Regions from separate parts of the Streptomyces sp. NBC_01012 genome, predicted to be linked through region 3. Evidence: riboswitches for the same ligand, from Rfam matches in the RefSeq annotation. Region 3 holds a riboswitch; each other region holds the start of a gene.
The links. Region 3 has a riboswitch for thiamine pyrophosphate ahead of thiC (phosphomethylpyrimidine synthase ThiC). Riboswitches for the same ligand answer to the same signal wherever they lie in the genome.

Region 1: linked by a shared signal. The riboswitch ahead of OG623_RS02850 (purine-cytosine permease family protein) and the one ahead of thiC (phosphomethylpyrimidine synthase ThiC) in region 3 are both predicted to bind thiamine pyrophosphate.
Region 2: linked by a shared signal. The riboswitch ahead of thiO (glycine oxidase ThiO) and the one ahead of thiC (phosphomethylpyrimidine synthase ThiC) in region 3 are both predicted to bind thiamine pyrophosphate.
Region 4: linked by a shared signal. The riboswitch ahead of OG623_RS08615 (thiamine ABC transporter substrate binding subunit) and the one ahead of thiC (phosphomethylpyrimidine synthase ThiC) in region 3 are both predicted to bind thiamine pyrophosphate.

Annotation. Positions count from the first base shown of each region.
Region 1 covers NZ_CP108688.1:645,621-649,825, forward strand. Annotated here, with positions in the region: gene OG623_RS02840 (shikimate dehydrogenase) at 1-622, opposite strand, end outside; gene OG623_RS02845 (TetR family transcriptional regulator) at 762-1,448, shown strand; TPP riboswitch at 1,577-1,671, shown strand; gene OG623_RS02850 (purine-cytosine permease family protein) at 1,662-3,062, shown strand; gene OG623_RS02855 (protein kinase domain-containing protein) at 3,244-4,205, opposite strand, start outside.
Region 2 covers NZ_CP108688.1:5,910,945-5,915,149, reverse strand. Annotated here, with positions in the region: gene OG623_RS26610 (Rv2175c family DNA-binding protein) at 1-251, opposite strand, end outside; gene OG623_RS26605 (NAD(P)/FAD-dependent oxidoreductase) at 324-1,562, opposite strand; TPP riboswitch at 1,645-1,757, shown strand; gene thiO (glycine oxidase ThiO) at 1,755-2,957, shown strand; gene thiS (sulfur carrier protein ThiS) at 2,954-3,214, shown strand; gene OG623_RS26590 (thiazole synthase) at 3,217-4,011, shown strand; gene pknB (Stk1 family PASTA domain-containing Ser/Thr kinase) at 4,139-4,205, shown strand, end outside.
Region 3 covers NZ_CP108688.1:3,786,376-3,790,580, reverse strand. Annotated here, with positions in the region: gene OG623_RS17110 (IclR family transcriptional regulator) at 1-56, shown strand, start outside; gene OG623_RS17105 (SsgA family sporulation/cell division regulator) at 158-595, shown strand; gene OG623_RS17100 (YibE/F family protein) at 612-1,967, opposite strand; TPP riboswitch at 2,039-2,172, shown strand; gene thiC (phosphomethylpyrimidine synthase ThiC) at 2,165-3,973, shown strand; gene OG623_RS17090 (DUF885 domain-containing protein) at 4,137-4,205, shown strand, end outside.
Region 4 covers NZ_CP108688.1:2,003,500-2,007,704, reverse strand. Annotated here, with positions in the region: gene OG623_RS08625 (phosphatidate cytidylyltransferase) at 1-1,069, shown strand, start outside; gene rlmN (23S rRNA (adenine(2503)-C(2))-methyltransferase RlmN) at 1,165-2,271, shown strand; TPP riboswitch at 2,346-2,462, shown strand; gene OG623_RS08615 (thiamine ABC transporter substrate binding subunit) at 2,536-3,630, shown strand; gene OG623_RS08610 (ABC transporter permease) at 3,702-4,205, shown strand, end outside.

The DNA.
Region 1 (4,205 bases), 3.1 Mb from region 3:
TACTCATCCCGGTCGGGGTGGCGTGCACCAGCCCGTCACAGCGGGCCAGTTCCCCGGCGAGGTCCGACGGGCCGCCGGCAACCACCCGTTTCGCGGGGAAGCCGGCCTTCAGCGAGGCTGCGAGCGACCGGGCCCGCGGCTCGTCGGTATCGATCAGGGTCAGGCGTCGGCACCCGAGGGCGAGCATGGCGTGGCCGACGGCCGCCCCGGCGCCACCCGCTCCCAGCTGGACCACGTGCGAGGTGGACGCACCGGGCAGTCCGCGGGAGAACGCGGCGCCGAAGCCGGTGACGTCGGTGTTGTGCCCGATGGCCCGCCCGTGCCGGAAGACGATGGTGTTCACGGCGCCGAGCGACTCCGCCTGCGGATCGAGGGCGTCCAGGTACGGGATGACCGTCTGCTTGCAGGGGTGGGTGATGTTGAGCCCGTCGTACCCGAGGTCGCGGGCCGCGTGCACGAGGTCGCCCACCCTTTCGGGGCCGGTACCAAGGGCATCCAGGTCCAGGAGCCTGTACAGGTACCGCAGTCCCTGCCGGTCCGCCTCACGTTCGTGCAGAGCGGGGCTGAGCGACGTGGTGATGCCCGCGCCGATCAGCCCGACCAGATACGCACCTGCGGTCACCTGCACCTCCGTAATGTACGAACTAGTACGTTACTTATAGCAAGAGCGGGCCGAGTCGAGAAGCCCTCGCGCCGAAAGATCCAGGCACGGCCCGCTCCTACAATCACGGGACACTCACCACGCACCGGAGGAGCAGGACATGTCCAGCGCCCAGGAGTCAGCGCCGCCCGCGGAGCGTCAGCGCGACGCGGCCCGCACCAGGGCGGAGATCCTCGCGGTGGCGACCAGGGAGTTCGCCCGGGACGGCTACGCGGGCGCACGGGTGGACAAGATCGCCGCCCTCACGCGCACGACGAAGCGGATGATCTACTACTACTTCGGCGGCAAGGAACAGCTCTTCACCGCGGTGCTGGAAGCGGCCTACTCGGAGATCCGTCAGCTGGAGGGCGAGCTGGACGTCGAGCACCTGGATCCCGTCGCCGCCACCCGCCGACTGGTCGAGCTGACATTCGACCACCACGAGGCGCACCCCGACTTCATCCGGCTCGTCAGCATCGAGAACATCCACGAAGCGGAACACATAATCGGCTCCGAGAAGTTGAGCCGACTCGGCTCCCCCGCGGCCGGGGTGCTGCAGAGCATCCTGAAGTCCGGTCGGGAAGCGGGGCTGTTCCACGCGGATGTCGACGCCATCGACGTACACGCGGTGATCAGCTCGTTCTGCTTCTTCCGCGTATCGAACCGGCACACGTTCGGCGCGCTGTTCGGCCGCGACCTGGTGGCCCCTGACAGCCGGGACCACTACCGGAACATGCTCGCAGACATGATCATCGCTTACCTCACCGCCCCGTCCACACCCCGCGGCCCCGTGACCGTCACCCCATGACCGTCACCCCTTGCCCTTGACCCGGGACCTCTGAAGCTGCACCGGGCCACGGCGGCTTCCGGTGCGCGCTCATCGTCCCGCCCGCCCCCCTCATCGCGCTCCACGCGCACCCGGCTATTCTGGCCGCCGCACCGGACACGGGGTGCCCCGCACAGGGGCTGAGAACACACCCGTCGAACCTGAACCAGTTAGCACTGGCGGAGGGATGTCTTCATGTCATTGCCGTACACCCAGGACGAGCGCGCGGCCACGGAGCCGCAGCACCCTTTCGACGGGCGCATGCCCACCGCCCCAGGTGATCTGCGTATCGAGGCGCACGGGATAGCCCCGGTTCCCGAGGACCGTCGCTACGGCGGGCCCGGACGGCTGTTCACCGTGTGGTTCGCCCCCAACCTGACGATGACCGGCGTCTTCACCGGCACCGTCGGTATCGCACTGGGCCTGGACTTCACCACGGCGCTCATTGCCGTCGTGCTCGGCACCCTCGTGGGCGCCGTGCCCACCGCGTATCTGGGTACCTGGGGAAGCCAGACCGGCTCCGGGCAACTTCCGCTGTCACGGCTGGCGTTCGGCCGTGGTGTGGTGCTGCCGGGCACACTCCAGTGGCTGTCGTCGATCGCCTGGGACGCGCTGATCGGCCTGTTCGGCGGGGACGCGCTGGCCCAGCTGTGCGGCTGGCCGTTCTGGCTCGGGGTGCTGGTCATGATGGCCGCCCAGGGTGCCCTCGGCGTCCTGGGGTACGAGGTGATCCACCGGCTCCAGACCGTCATGACCTTCGCCCTCGCGGCCGCCTTCGCGGTCCTGTCCACGAAGCTGCTGGACGGTGTCCGTCCCGTCGCCACCGGCACCGTGCACGGCGCGGACCGGGCGGGGGCGTTCGTCCTGACGTGCACCATCGCCCTGAGCCTGGCGCTGTCCTGGGCCCCGTACGCCAGCGACTTCAGCCGCTATCTGCCGCGCACCGCGTCCCGGCCGCGCATGTTCTGGTGCACGCTGCTCGGGGTCAGCACCTCCTTCGTGGCCGTCCAGGCCCTCGGTCTGTGGGGCGCGTCCGTCTTCACCGACCAGACGGCGCGCGGCATCGACACCCTGCTGGGCGGGGGCGCGCTCGGAGCGTTCGGGCTGCTCGCCGTGGCGCTGGCCGCGCTGTGCAGCAATGCCATGAACGACTACAGCGGATCGCTGGCGCTGCAGACCATGGGCGTCCGCCTGCCTCGCCCCGTCGCCGCGGCACTCGCCGCAGCGCTCGGCTTCCCGCTCGTGCTGTGGATGCACGCGGCCGACACCACGACACGCTTCCAGAACGTGCTTCTTCTCGTCGGCTACTGGATCCCCGGGTTCGTGGCGATCGTCGCCGTGGACTGGCTCGTCCGGGCGAGGGACCGCGGCCACTCCCCCATCGACCTGGCCGCCGAGAGCATCCACCGACAGCCGTGGTGGCCGGCGCTCACCGCCTTCGCCGTAGCCTTCGCGGCGGCGGTGCCGTTCATGAGCACCAGCCTGTACGTGGGCCCGGTCGCCGAGGCGCTGCACGGGGCGGACGTCGCCTACGGGGTGGCGTTCCTCGTGGCTCTGACGGTGTACACCCCGCTGCGACTGCGCCACCGTGGCTGACGGCCGGAAGGTGATCGCCGCAGCTGCCGTCAGGTCGACGACGTTCTTGCGGCTGGGTCGCCGCGAGCGCGGCCACGCGTACACCTTCGGCTCGACTTCCACCTTCGTGAAGAACGGCATCGGCTCCAACACATGGGTCAACTGCTCCTGGCCGGGCCGCCACCCGGCCAGGAGCGGTCCCTCAGACCTTCTCGGACTTCCGCAGCGCCTGCCACGTCGTCCGCCCCACGATCCCGTTCGCATCCAGTCCCGCCCGCTTCTGGAAGGTGACGACGGCCCCGTGGGTCAGGGGGCCGAAGTCGCCGTCCACCTCGCCGACTTCGGTGATGTCGTGCAGGTACCTCAGCAGGCACTGGAGCTCGCGTACCTGGCTGCCGCCGTCGCCCTTCCTGACGGTGAAGTCCCACGTGCCGCTCCAGCCCGCCGTGTAGCCGCGGCCGTGGGTGTCGTCCTCGTACACGGCGGGCTTCTCACACGTGGGTGGAACCGCGGACGCCGGGGGCGAGTCCCGCAGGGTGTACGTCATCGTCGTCGCCGTGCCCAGCGCGACCACCACCAGCGCCGCGCCCAGGGCCGGCCGAACCCACCGCCGGGGGCGCAGTCGCGGCAGCCGGGCCGAACGGGCGGCACCGGCCGCCTGTTCCACCTGTCGCAGCAGGGCCTCGGTGCCGATGCGTTCGGCGTGGGTGCGGGCGAGGCAGTCGGTGATGATATGCCGCCAGCCGTCCGGGAGTTCGGGGGACAGTCGCAGTTCCTCGGTGCCGCGCGCGTAGCGCGTGGCCGCGTCACAGCGAGCCTCCGTCGTGCTTCCGGGCAGCGGAAAGGTACCGGTCAGGACGGTGTGGGCGAGGACACCGAAGGCCCAGACGTCGGCGGAGGGCCGGATCTGCGTGCCCCGCTCGTCGACCTCCGGCCAGAGGAGCTCGGGCGGTGTGTAGTCCGGGGTCGCGAAGGCGGGCGCGTAGGCGTGGGTGCCCTCCAGCTCGGCGGCCATGTTGAAGTCGGCGAGCCGCACCGAACCGCCCTTGAGCAACAGCACGTTGGCGGGTTTGAGGTCCCCGTGCACCCAGCCCGCATGGTGCAGCTGGTGCAGGCCCTCGCAGATCTGGGCGAGCAGCCCGGGACCCGCCTTCGGCTTCGGCT
Region 2 (4,205 bases), 2.1 Mb from region 3:
TCTTCGTCGTTGTAGCCGTCGTCCCTCAGGAGCGTCAGGGTCCCTGCGAGACCCTTGACCACCCTGGTGCCGTCGATGAAGGCGGCAGGCACCTGGAGCGTCCGGTTCTCACCACGTCGCACGGCGATCAGCTGGCCTTCCTTGACCAGCTGCCGTACGCGCGTCACCTCGACATCGAGCATTTCCGCGATGTCGGGAAGGTGGAGCCAGGCGGGGACGAGAGCATCGATCTTTGCGTCAATCTCGGTCACAAGGACAAGCGTGCCATCCCGGACCGACAGTCGGTAGCCGGGCAGGGCGTACGAGGCGGGTGGTCGGTGCCCTCAGGCGTTCCGCACCGTGGATTTCAGCGGTACGGAGGAGTCCGCGGCCCGCGCCGGATCGATGCGCGCCCCCGCTTCGACGAGCTTGCGCCCCTGTGTCAGGTCACGGGGCCTGCTGACGGCCAGTACGGCGACCAGCACCCCCTGCCGCAGCCAGAGCACCGTCCAGGACGCCTCGGCCGGGTCGCCCCGCCACAGCAGCGTGTCGGCTCCGGCGTGATGGCCGGCGTACTGCACGAAGCGGCCGAACTGCTCGGACCAGAAGTAGGGCACCGGGTCGTACGTGCCCGCCTCACCGCTCGCGAGGGCGGCGGCGACCGTCCTGGGCCCCTGAAGGGCGTTGTCCCAGTGATGGACCAGCAGCCGCTCGCCGTAGCGGGCGGAAGGGAAGGAGGCGCAGTCGCCCACCGCGTGGACATCGGGCAGCGAGGCGCGCAGCGAGCTGTCCGCGACGACCGAGCCGTCCGGGCCGAGCTCGATGCCCGAGCCCGCGAGCCACCCGGTGGCGGGCCGGGCGCCGATGCCGACGACCACCGCCCCCGCGGGGATCACCCGGCCGTCCGACAGATGGACGGCGCCCTGTCCGACGCGGGCGACCCGGGCGCCGGTGAGGAGATCGGCTCCGCTCTCGGCGTACCAGCGGGTCATCGGCGCGGCGACCTCGGCGGGCAGCGTGCCCGCCAGGGGACGGTCCGCGGCCTCCACGACGGTGACCACGCAGCCGGCGGCGCGGGCCGCCGTGGCGAACTCGGCGCCGATCCAGCCCGCTCCGACGACGACCACGTCGTGCTGTTGGTCGAGGATGGGCCGCAGCCGCGCGGCGTCGTCGAGGGTGCGCAGCAGATGGACACCGGGCACGCCGTCGGAACCGGGCAGTGCGACGGGTTCCGCGCCGGTGGCGATGACCAGCGCGTCGTAGGGGACGGGGCCTTCCAGGGTGTCCACCTCGTGCGCGCCGGCGCGCAGGCCGGTCACATGGAGCCCCAGGCGCAGGGTGATGTCCAGGGCCTCGAAGTCGATGTCGAAGGCGGAGTGCTCCGCCTCGCCGAGCAGGATCGCCTTGGAGAGCGGCGGCCTGTCGTACGGCTGGTGCGGTTCCGCGCCGATCACGGTGACCCGGCCCGTGAAGCCCTGTTCGCGCAGGGCCACGGCCGTCTGCACACCGGCCATGCCGGCGCCCACGATCACGACGGCGCGCGCCGGCTGTCCCGGTGCCGGTTCCGGTGTCTGCTCGCTCACCCGTCCACCCTAATGACCTGAAGGGGCGCCGGTTCCCGGGCCCGTGTCCGGCTGTCGGGGGCGGGGTCTAGGCTGGCCACCGTAAGAGACTCGCGGGAGCCCGGACGTACCGGGCTGAGAGGGAGGCTGACCGGCCTCCGACCGTACGAACCTGATCCGGGTCATGCCGGCGAAGGGAGGGGCTGGACGCCCATGCGTATCTCCACGAGCAGCTCCGACGTCCTGGTCGTCGGGGGCGGCATCATCGGTCTGGTGACCGCCTGGCGGTCCGCCCAGCAGGGTCTGAGCACCACGCTGGCCGATCCGGGACCGGGCGGCGGCGCGGCCCGGGTCGCGGCCGGGATGCTCGCGGCCGTCACCGAACTCCACTACGGCGAGCAGACGCTGCTCGGCCTCAACGTGGCCTCCGCGGCGCGCTATCCGGCGTTCGTCGCCGAGCTGGAGGAGGCGAGCGGGCAGGAGACCGGCTTCCGTGCCTGCGGCACCCTGTCCGTCGCGCTGGACTCCGACGACCGGGCGCATCTGCGGGAGCTGCACGCGCTGCAGCAGCGATCCGGGCTGGAGTCCGAGTGGCTGAGCGGCCGTGAGTGCCGCCGGCTGGAGCCGATGCTCGCCCCCGGCGTTCGCGGCGGGCTGCGGGTCGACGGCGACCACCAGGTGGACCCCAGGCGGCTGGCTTCGGCCCTGCTGACCGCGTGCGAGCGGGCGGGGGTGGACTTCCGCCGCGCCTGGGTCCAGCGGCTCTCCGTCACGGACGGCAGGGCGACGGGCGTCGTCCTTGCGGACGGTACGCGGCTCGCCGCAGGCCAGGTGGTGCTCGCGGGCGGCAGCCTCAGCGGCCGGCTGGAAGGGCTGCCCGAGTCGGTCGTGCCGCCCGTACGCCCGGTCAAGGGGCAGGTGCTGCGGCTGACCGTGCCGCCCGCGTACGCCCCCTTCCTGAGCAGGACCGTGCGGGCCGTCGTACGCGGCAGCCATGTCTATCTGGTCCCGCGTGCCAACGGCGAGCTGGTGGTCGGTGCGACCACCGAGGAGCTGGGCTGGGACACCACGGTCACCGCCGGCGGGGTGTACGAGCTGCTGCGGGACGCCCATGAGCTGGTGCCCGGCATCACCGAGCTCCCGCTGACCGAGACCCGGGCCGGTCTGCGCCCCGCATCGCCCGACAACGCGCCGCTGCTGGGCCCCACCGCGCTGCCCGGTCTGCACCTCGCCACCGGGCACCACCGCAACGGGGTGCTGCTGACCCCCGTCACGGGCGAGGTGATGGCCGAGGTGCTGACCACGAGCGAGCTGCCCGAGCTCGGCCGCCCCTTCTCGCCGCGCCGCTTCGCCGCGGACGCCAGGCCACGTTCCCCCGAAGACACCGCCCACGCGTCGCAGGAGCAGCCCGTATGACACAGCCCGTGCCCGCCACCGGTCCCGCATCCGTGTCCGCCTCCACATCCGCATCCGTGTCCGTGTCCGTCAACGGGGAAGACCGCGCCGTCCCCGTGGGCACCGCGCTGGACACCCTGGTCGGGGCGCTGACCACCGCGCCCTCCGGGGTCGCCGCCGCGGTCAACGAGGCCGTCGTCCCGCGTGGACAGTGGTCCGCCACCACGCTCGCCGACGGCGACCGCGTCGAGGTCCTCACCGCGGTCCAGGGAGGCTGACCATGTCCGACGATCTCTTCACCCTGGGGCCCACCGCGTTCTCGTCCCGGCTGATCATGGGAACGGGCGGGGCGCCCAGCCTCGATGTGCTGGAGCGCTCCCTGATCGCCTCGGGCACCGAGCTGACCACCGTGGCGATGCGCCGGCTCGACCCGACCGTGCAGGGCTCCGTGCTCTCCGTCCTGGAACGCCTCTCCATCCAGGTCCTGCCGAACACGGCGGGCTGCTTCACGGCGGGCGAGGCCGTGCTCACCGCCCGGCTGGCCAGGGAGGCGCTGGGCACCGACTGGATCAAGCTGGAGGTCGTGGCCGACGAGCGGACCCTGCTGCCCGACCCCGTCGAGCTGCTGGACGCCGCCGAGATCCTGGTCGACGACGGCTTCACGGTCCTGCCGTACACCAATGACGACCCGGTCCTGGCCCGCAAGCTCGAGGACGTGGGGTGCGCGGCGATCATGCCGCTGGGCTCCCCCATCGGCTCCGGGCTCGGCATCCGCAATCCGCACAACTTCCAGCTGATCGTCGAGCAGGCCGGGGTCCCGGTGATCCTGGACGCCGGCGCGGGCACCGCATCGGACGCGGCGCTGGCGATGGAGCTGGGCTGTGCCGCCGTGATGCTCGCGTCGGCGGTGACCCGGGCGCAGGAGCCCGAGCTGATGGCGGCGGCGATGCGGCACGCGGTGGACGGCGGGCGCCTGGCGTACCGGGCGGGACGCATCCCGCGCCGTCATTTCGCCGAGGCGTCCTCACCCGTGGCGGGCCGCGCGGTGCTGGATCCGGAGCGCCCGGCGTTCTGAGGTCCGGGCAGCCGCGGCTCCCTCCCGTCACAACATGCACATGTCCCTGTCACGGCTCGGCACCGGAACGGTCCCCGGAACACCTGGCCCATCCCGTCGTGTCCGTGGCAGCTCGTAGACTCGCACCGTGGACACGACCCTCCAGGACCCCCTCGTCGGGCAGCTGCTCGACGGCCGCTACCGGATCGACGCAC
Region 3 (4,205 bases):
TACGCTGCGAAGTGACGACTCTCTTGCGCTCGTTCGTGTTCTCTATCAGTATCTGAAAAATCACTCCTTGTGATCTGCTATCGCGTGCACCACGATGGCGTCAATAGGGCCATGGGGGATCATTCCTGGCCAGTTTCATCTACTGCGGGGTTGAACGATGCGCGAGTCGGTTCAAGCAGAGGTCATGATGAGCTTCCTCGTCTCCGAGGAGCTCTCCTTCCGTATTCCGGTGGAGCTCCGGTACGAGGTCAGTGATCCGTACGCGATCCGGATGACCTTCCACCTGCCGGGTGACGCCCCCGTCACCTGGGCATTCGGCCGTGAGCTACTGCTCGACGGTCTCAACAGCCCCAGCGGCGACGGCGATGTGCACATCGGCCCGACCGAGCCCGAAGGGCTGTCGGATGTACACATCCGCCTTCAGGTCGGTGCGGACCGTGCGCTCTTCAGGGCCGGCACGGCACCTCTTGTGGCATTTCTCGACCGTACGGACAAGCTGGTGCCGCTGGGGCAGGAGCACACGCTGGGTGACTTCGACGGCAATCTGGAAGAGGCGCTGGGCCGCATCCTCGCCAAGGAGCAGAACGCCGGCTGAAACAGGAAGGTCCGGCTCACGCCTTGCGGCGCCGTCCCCTCCCGGTCCGCGCGGGTGCAGGAGCTCCGGCTCCCGCGCCGAGCCCCGTGCGGTCCGCGGAGACCACCAGGGCAGCGAGCGCCGTCGTCACCGGTACCGAGGCGACCAGCCCGATCGATCCGACCAGGGTACGGACGATCTCCTCGGCGACCAGCTCGCTGTTGGCCACCGTGCCGACGCTGCTCTGCGCGATGGAGAACAGCAGCAGCAGCGGAAGAGCCGCGCCGGCGTAGGCGAGTACGAGTGTGTTGACGACCGAGGCGATGTGGTCGCGCCCGATCCGGATACCCGCCCGGTAGAGGCCGCGCGCGCCCATGGCCGGATCGGCCTGGTGCAGCTCCCAGACCGCCGACGTCTGGGTCACGGTCACATCGTCGAGCACACCGAGCGAGCCGATGATCACACCGGCGAGCAGCAGGCCGCTCATGTCGATGTCCGGGTAGAGCCCATGGATCAGACCGGTGTTGTCGTCCGTGTTCCCGGACAGGACGGCCCAGCCGATGAAGAGCGAGCCCAGCAGCCCGATCAGCACCAGCGAGATGAGTGTGCCGAGGACGGCCACGGAGGTGCGGGCCGTCAGTCCGTGGCAGGTGTAGAGGGCGATCAGCATGATGGCGCTCGCCCCGATCACCGCGACGACCAGGGGATTGGAGCCCTGGAGGATCGCCGGCAGGATGAACAGGGTCAGCACGGCGAAGGAGACGGCGAGCGCGACCAGCGCCATGAGTCCGCGCAGTCTGCCCACCACGATCACCGCGAGGGCGAAGATCCCGGCGAGCAGAGCCATCGGGAACGCGCGGTCCACGTCGGTCACCGAATACTGCAGGTCCCGGGGCGCGTCGGGAGCGTACGCCACGACCACCCCCTGGCCCTCGCGCAGTTGTCGCGGGGCGTCGGGCTGGACGACCTCGACGAACGTACGGCCCTTGTCCTTACCGCTGGTCACCTCGACCGTGGCCTTCTTGCACTTCCCGGTCTGCTCGTTGACCGCTTCCTGACCGGCCGCGGTGGACGTGTCGCCGGTCGCCGGCACCTGCGAGGCGTTGACATCCGCGCAGTTGACCGACACGACCTTCGTGACCCGCCCGTCCTGGGTCTGCCGGTCGAAGCCGACACCCGTGCGTTCATGGGCCGGCGCACCGCCGGGCCAGAAGGCCACGAGGCCGACGACGACCGCGGCGGCGAAGGGGATCAGTACAGCCGCGATGACCTTGCGAAGGTGCTTGGACACCGGCGCTGCGGGGCCGTGGCTGTGGGTGTGGCCATGCGCATGGCTCTGGGTGCTGCCTGATGCGGGGCCGTGGGGTTCGGGGGCACTCGGAGGGGACGTCACCCGGCGATCATCCCAAGAACCGGGGAGGCCCTCTGGCCAGCGCGCCAGAACGAGGGTTAGCGTGGGGACGCATTTGTACACGCGGGAGCTCGGAGCACCGGGCTGAGAGGGCGCTGACCTCCGTATATCCATACGGGACACGCTGCGCCGACCGCCGAACCTGTTACCGGGTAATGCCGGCGTAGGGAGTAGGTCTCATGACCACAGCGGACGCACGCACGCCTGCCTCGAAGCGGAACGCGCAGAACGACGAGGCCGGGAAGTCCATCGGCTGGCACAAGGGATACATCCAGGGCTCACGCCCGGATCTCCGGGTGCCGGTCCGCCAGGTGCACCTCACCAACGGCAAGGACGTGACGCTGTACGACACGTCGGGGCCGTACACCGACCCCACCACGGACACCGATGTACGCCGGGGGCTCGCCCCGCTGCGACAGCACTGGATCACCGCCCGCGGGGACACCGCGGAGTACGCGGGCCGCCCCGTGCGCCCCGAGGACGACGGGCTCAAGCACACCTCCCCGAGGGGCGGCCTGCGCAATCTCGACGCGGTCTTCCCCGGGCGCCCGCGGCAGCCGCGCCGCAGCCGGGACGGCGGTCCCGTCACCCAGCTCGCGTACGCCCGCCGGGGGGAGATCACCCCGGAGATGGAGTACGTGGCGATCCGGGAGAACGTCGAACCCGAGGTCGTGCGGGAGGAGATCGCGGCGGGCCGGGCCGTCCTGCCCGCCAACGTCAACCACCCGGAGATCGAGCCGATGATCATCGGCAAGCGCTTCCTGGTGAAGGTCAACGCCAACATCGGCAACTCCGCGGTCACCTCCTCCATCGAGGAGGAGGTGGACAAGATGACCTGGGCCACCACGTGGGGCGCCGACACGGTCATGGACCTCTCCACCGGCCGCAACATCCACACCACCCGCGAGTGGGTCCTGCGCAACTCCCCCGTGCCGATCGGCACGGTCCCCCTCTACCAGGCGCTCGAGAAGGTCGACGGCCGGGCCGAGGAGCTGACCTGGGAGATCTACAAGGACACCGTCGTCGAGCAGGCCGAACAGGGCGTCGACTACATGACGGTGCACGCCGGCGTCCGGCTGCCGTACGTCCCGCTGACGGCCCGCCGCAAGACCGGAATCGTCTCGCGCGGCGGATCCATCATGGCGGCGTGGTGCCTGGCCCACCACAAGGAGTCGTTCCTCTACGAACACTTCGAGGAGCTCTGCGAGATCCTCGCGGCGTACGACGTGACGTACTCGCTGGGTGACGGGCTGCGCCCCGGCTCCATCGCCGACGCCAACGACGAGGCGCAGTTCGCCGAGCTCCGGACGCTCGGTGAACTCAACACCGTCGCCAAGCGGTTCGGTGTGCAGACGATGATCGAGGGCCCCGGGCATGTCCCGATGCACAAGATCAAGGAGAACATCGACCTCCAGCAGGAGATCTGCGAGGAGGCCCCGTTCTACACCCTGGGCCCCCTCACCACGGACGTCGCGCCCGCGTACGACCACATCACCTCGGGCATCGGCGCGGCGATGATCGCCTGGTGGGGGACTGCGATGCTCTGCTACGTCACGCCCAAGGAGCACCTGGGGCTGCCCGACCGCGACGACGTGAAGACGGGTGTCATCACGTACAAGATCGCCGCCCATGCCGCGGACCTCGCCAAGGGGCATCCCGGGGCGCAGGAGTGGGACGACGCGCTGTCGGACGCGCGGTTCGAGTTCCGCTGGGAGGACCAGTTCAACCTGGCGCTCGACCCCGACACCGCACGGGAGTTCCATGACGAGACGCTGCCGGCCGAGCCGGCGAAGACGGCACACTTCTGCTCGATGTGCGGGCCGAAGTTCTGCTCGATGAAGATCTCCCACGACATCCGGCGGGAGCACGGCGTCGGACCCACGGTCGTCGACACCGAGTTCGACGCGGAGGCGCTCGCCGGTATGGCGGAGAAGTCCCAGGAGTTCGCGGCCAGGGGCAACCGGGTGTACCTCCCGCTGGCCGACTGACACCCTGCGGAGCAGGCGCTGTTCCGGTGGGGCGGACGAAGCCCCTCCGGAACAGCGCCTCCCGGAGGGCGCCGCCCACGGGCGTGGTCCGGTTCCCTGGGTTCCGGACGGCCGGCTGTCCGAGAGCCCGGCGCGGGGACCTGCGGCGCGTCAGGATGTCCCCATGCCCATCGAATCGGTCACCCCGCGCAGCATCGCCGACAGCCACCTCGATCAGGTGGCCGCGCACAAC
Region 4 (4,205 bases), 1.8 Mb from region 3:
CGCCCCGCAGGGACCCGGCTACGGGGCCGCACCCGAGATGGGGCGCGCTCCGGCGGGTCCTGCCTACGATGTGCACGGCGCCCAGCAGACTCGGCCCATGCCCATCGTGCCGGACGCTCCCGACGCAGGTAGAGACGCTGACGACCGCGACGACCGGAGGGGGGACGCCGCGCGCATCAGCGGCCCCCTGTTCCGTGACGAGAAGCCGCAGGAGCCCATGTCCACCCCGCCGCCGTCCACCCCGCCGCCCAAGAAGCGTGCGGGGCGTGATCTGCGCGCCGCCATAGGGGTCGGTGTCGGCCTCGGCGCTCTGGTCGTCGGCTCCCTCTTCATCGTCAAGGCCGTCTTCGTCGGTGTGATCGTGCTGGCGGTGGTGGTCGGGCTCTGGGAGCTCACCTCCCGGCTCAAGGAGCGCAAGGGCATCAACGCCCCGCTGGTGCCCCTCGCCGTCGGTGGCGCCGCGATGGTGGTCGCCGGCTATGTACGGGAGGCCGAAGGGGCCTGGGTCGCGATGGCGCTCACGGCCCTCGCGGTGCTCGTCTGGCGGATGACGGAGCCCCCGGAGGGCTACCTCAAGGACGTCACGGCGGGTGTCTTCGCCGTGTTCTACGTCCCGTTCCTGGCCACGTTCGTCGCGATGATGCTCACCGCGCACGACGGCGCCTGGCGGGTGCTGACCTTCCTCCTGCTGACCGTGGTCAGCGACACCGGCGCGTACGCCGTCGGCTGGCGCTTCGGTACGCACAAGCTGGCACCCCGCATCAGCCCCGGGAAGACCCGCGAGGGCCTGATCGGCGCGGTCACCTTCGCGATGGTCGCCGGCGCCCTGTGCATGGAGTTCCTGATCGACGACGGGAGCTGGTGGCAGGGTCTGCTGATGGGCCTCGCCGTCGCCGCCAGCGCCACGCTGGGGGACCTCGGCGAGTCCATGATCAAGCGGGACCTCGGGATCAAGGACATGGGCACGCTGCTGCCCGGCCACGGCGGCATCATGGACCGGCTCGACTCGCTCCTGCCGAGCGCCCCGGTCGTATGGCTGCTGCTCGTGCTGTTCGTCGGATCCGGCTGATCACGCCCTGAGGGGCCTGCCCGCTCGGCCGGTCCTCGGGGCGGGTCCTCGGGGCCGGTCGGACTTACTCGTACGTCTGCGACACTGGAAGAACCATGCCTAAGCCCGGAGAACTCCAGTTTGTCGCGCCCCGTGGAGCCAAGCGGCCGCCGCGGCACCTCGCCGACCTCACACCCGACGAGCGCAAGGAAGCAGTCGCCGCGACCGGCGAGAAGCCCTTCCGTGCCAAGCAGCTGTCACAGCACTACTTCACGCGGTACGCCCACGACCCGGCGGAGTGGACCAACATTCCGGCGGCGTCGCGGGACAAGCTCGCCGAGGCGATGTTCCCCGACCTGATGTCGGTGATGCGCCACATCAGCTGCGACGACGACACCACCCGTAAGACGCTGTGGAAGCTGCACGACGGCACGCTCGTCGAGTCCGTCCTCATGCGGTATCCGGACCGGGTGACCATGTGCATCTCGTCCCAGGCGGGCTGCGGGATGAACTGCCCGTTCTGCGCGACCGGGCAGGCGGGACTCGACCGCAACCTGTCGACGGCCGAGATCGTGCACCAGATCGTGGACGGCATGCGCGCCCTGCGCGACGGCGAGGTACCCGGCGGCCCCGCGCGGCTGTCCAACATCGTCTTCATGGGCATGGGCGAGCCGCTGGCCAACTACAAGCGCGTGGTTGGGGCCATCCGCCGGCTGACGGACCCCGAGCCGGACGGCCTGGGGCTCTCGCAGCGCGGGATCACCGTGTCCACGGTGGGCCTGGTCCCGGCGATGCTGCGCTTCGCCGACGAGGGCTTCAAGTGCCGTCTCGCGGTCTCCCTGCACGCCCCGGACGACGAGCTGCGCGACACCCTGGTGCCCGTGAACACCCGCTGGAAGGTCCGCGAGGTCCTGGACGCCGCGTGGGAGTACTCGGAGAAGTCCGGCCGCCGTATCTCCATCGAGTACGCGCTGATCCGCGACATCAACGACCAGGCCTGGCGCGGCGACCGGCTCGGCCGGCTGCTCAAGGGCAAGCGGGTGCACGTCAACCTCATCCCGCTGAACCCGACCCCGGGCTCCAAGTGGACCGCGTCACGGCCCGAGGACGAGAAGGCGTTCGTGGAGGCCATCGCCGCCCATGGTGTGCCGGTCACCGTCCGCGACACCCGCGGCCAGGAGATCGACGGGGCCTGCGGGCAGCTGGCGGCGGCCGAGCGCTGAGGCGGTCCGGGCGTACGTGATCCGGCCGGTCCGGCGTGATCCGGCCGGTGTAGCCTGGCCCGGAAATCAACTTCATATTCCGACAGGGGAGCGCCACAGCGCTGAGAGTGCGGCACCGAGTACAGGTCGGCCGCAGACCCTCTGAACCTCGCCCGGGTCATTCCGGGTAGGAAGTTCGGACCTTACTCAAGCTGTTGCGCCCTGCCCGCTCACCGAGCGGGCGGGGCCGCGTCTCTTCCTGGTCACCTCCAGGAGGAAAACACCATGAACACCACGACGAAGTACGCGGCGACGGCGCTCGCCGCCGCCCTCGGCGTCAGCACACTAGCGGGCTGCGGCGGCTCCGACGGCAAGGCCTCCGGCGACACGGGGGCCGGCTCCAGGACCGTCACGCTCGTCAGCCATGACTCGTTCAACGCCTCGGACGCCGTCCTGAAGGCGTTCACGAAGGAGACCGGTTACACGGTCAAGGTGCTCAAGAGCGGGGACGCCGGTGCGGCGCTCAACCAGGAGATCCTGACCAAGGGCTCCCCGCGCGGCGATGTGTTCTTCGGCGCCGACAACACCCTGCTCTCCCGCGCCCTGGACAACGACCTCTTCACGCCGTACGAGGCGAAGGGCCTCGACCGGGTCGACACCGGCACCCAGCTCGACGCGGACAAGCACCGCGTCACGCCCGTCGACACCGGCGACATCTGCGTCAACTACGACAAGAAGTACTTCGACGACAAGAAGCTCGACCCGCCGAAGACCTTCGGCGACCTGCTGAAGCCCGCGTACAAGAACCTGCTGGTCACCGAGAACGCCGCGACGTCGTCGCCCGGACTCGCCTTCCTCCTCGGCACGGTCGCCACCCAGGGTGAGAGCGGCTACCAGGACTACTGGAAGAAGCTGAAGAGCAACGGCGTCAAGGTCGTCGACGGCTGGGAGCAGGCCTACAACGAGGAGTTCTCCGGCTCCGCAGGCGGCAAGAAGGCCAAGGCCGACCGGCCGCTCGTCGTCTCGTACGCCTCCAGCCCGCCCGTCGAGGTGGAGTACGCCGATCCGAAGCCGACCGAGGCCCCGACCGGCGTCGCCACCGGCACCTGCTTCCGCCAGATCGAGTTCGCCGGTCTGCTGGACGGCGCGAAGAACGAGGCGGGCGGAAAGGCGCTGCTGGACTTCCTGATCAGCAAGCGTTTCCAGGAGGACATGCCGCTGAACATGTTCGTGAACCCGGTGGTGAAGGACGCGAAGCTGCCGAAGCTCTTCACGGAGTTCGGAGCGACCGTCGACAAGCCGGCGACCGTGTCCCCCGAGAAGATCGCCAAGAACCGTGAGCAGTGGGTCCAGTCATGGTCCTCGCTCGTCGTGAAGTAGCCGCGCGGCCCGCTCGCCGGGGAAACGCGGGGCGCGGGAACGCACGCGGGAACGCGGTGCGGCTCGGCCTCATGGCCGTGCCCGTCGCGTTCTTCGGCCTGTTCTTCGCCTACCCGGTCGTCTCGATCGTCGGCCGGGGGCTGAAGTCCGGAGGCGACTGGCAGTTCGGCCGGATCGGCGCGGTGCTGGGCCGGTCCGACATCCTCGACGTCCTCTGGTTCACCACCTGGCAGGCCCTCGCGTCGACCGTGCTCACCCTGCTGATCGCACTGCCGGGCGCCTATGTGTTCGCCCGCTTCGAGTTCCCCGGCAAACAGCTCCTGCGGGCCGTCGTGACCGTGCCGTTCGTCCTGCCGACCGTCGTCGTGGGTACGGCGTTCCTGGCGCTGCTGGGACGCGGCGGGTTCCTCGACGAGCTCTGGGGCGTCAGGCTCGACACGACCGTGTGGGCCATCCTGCTCGCCCATGTGTTCTTCAACTACGCGGTCGTCGTACGGACCGTCGGCGGCCTGTGGTCCCAGCTCGACCCCCGCCAGGAGGAGGCCGCCCGGGTGCTCGGGGCCGGCCGCATCGCC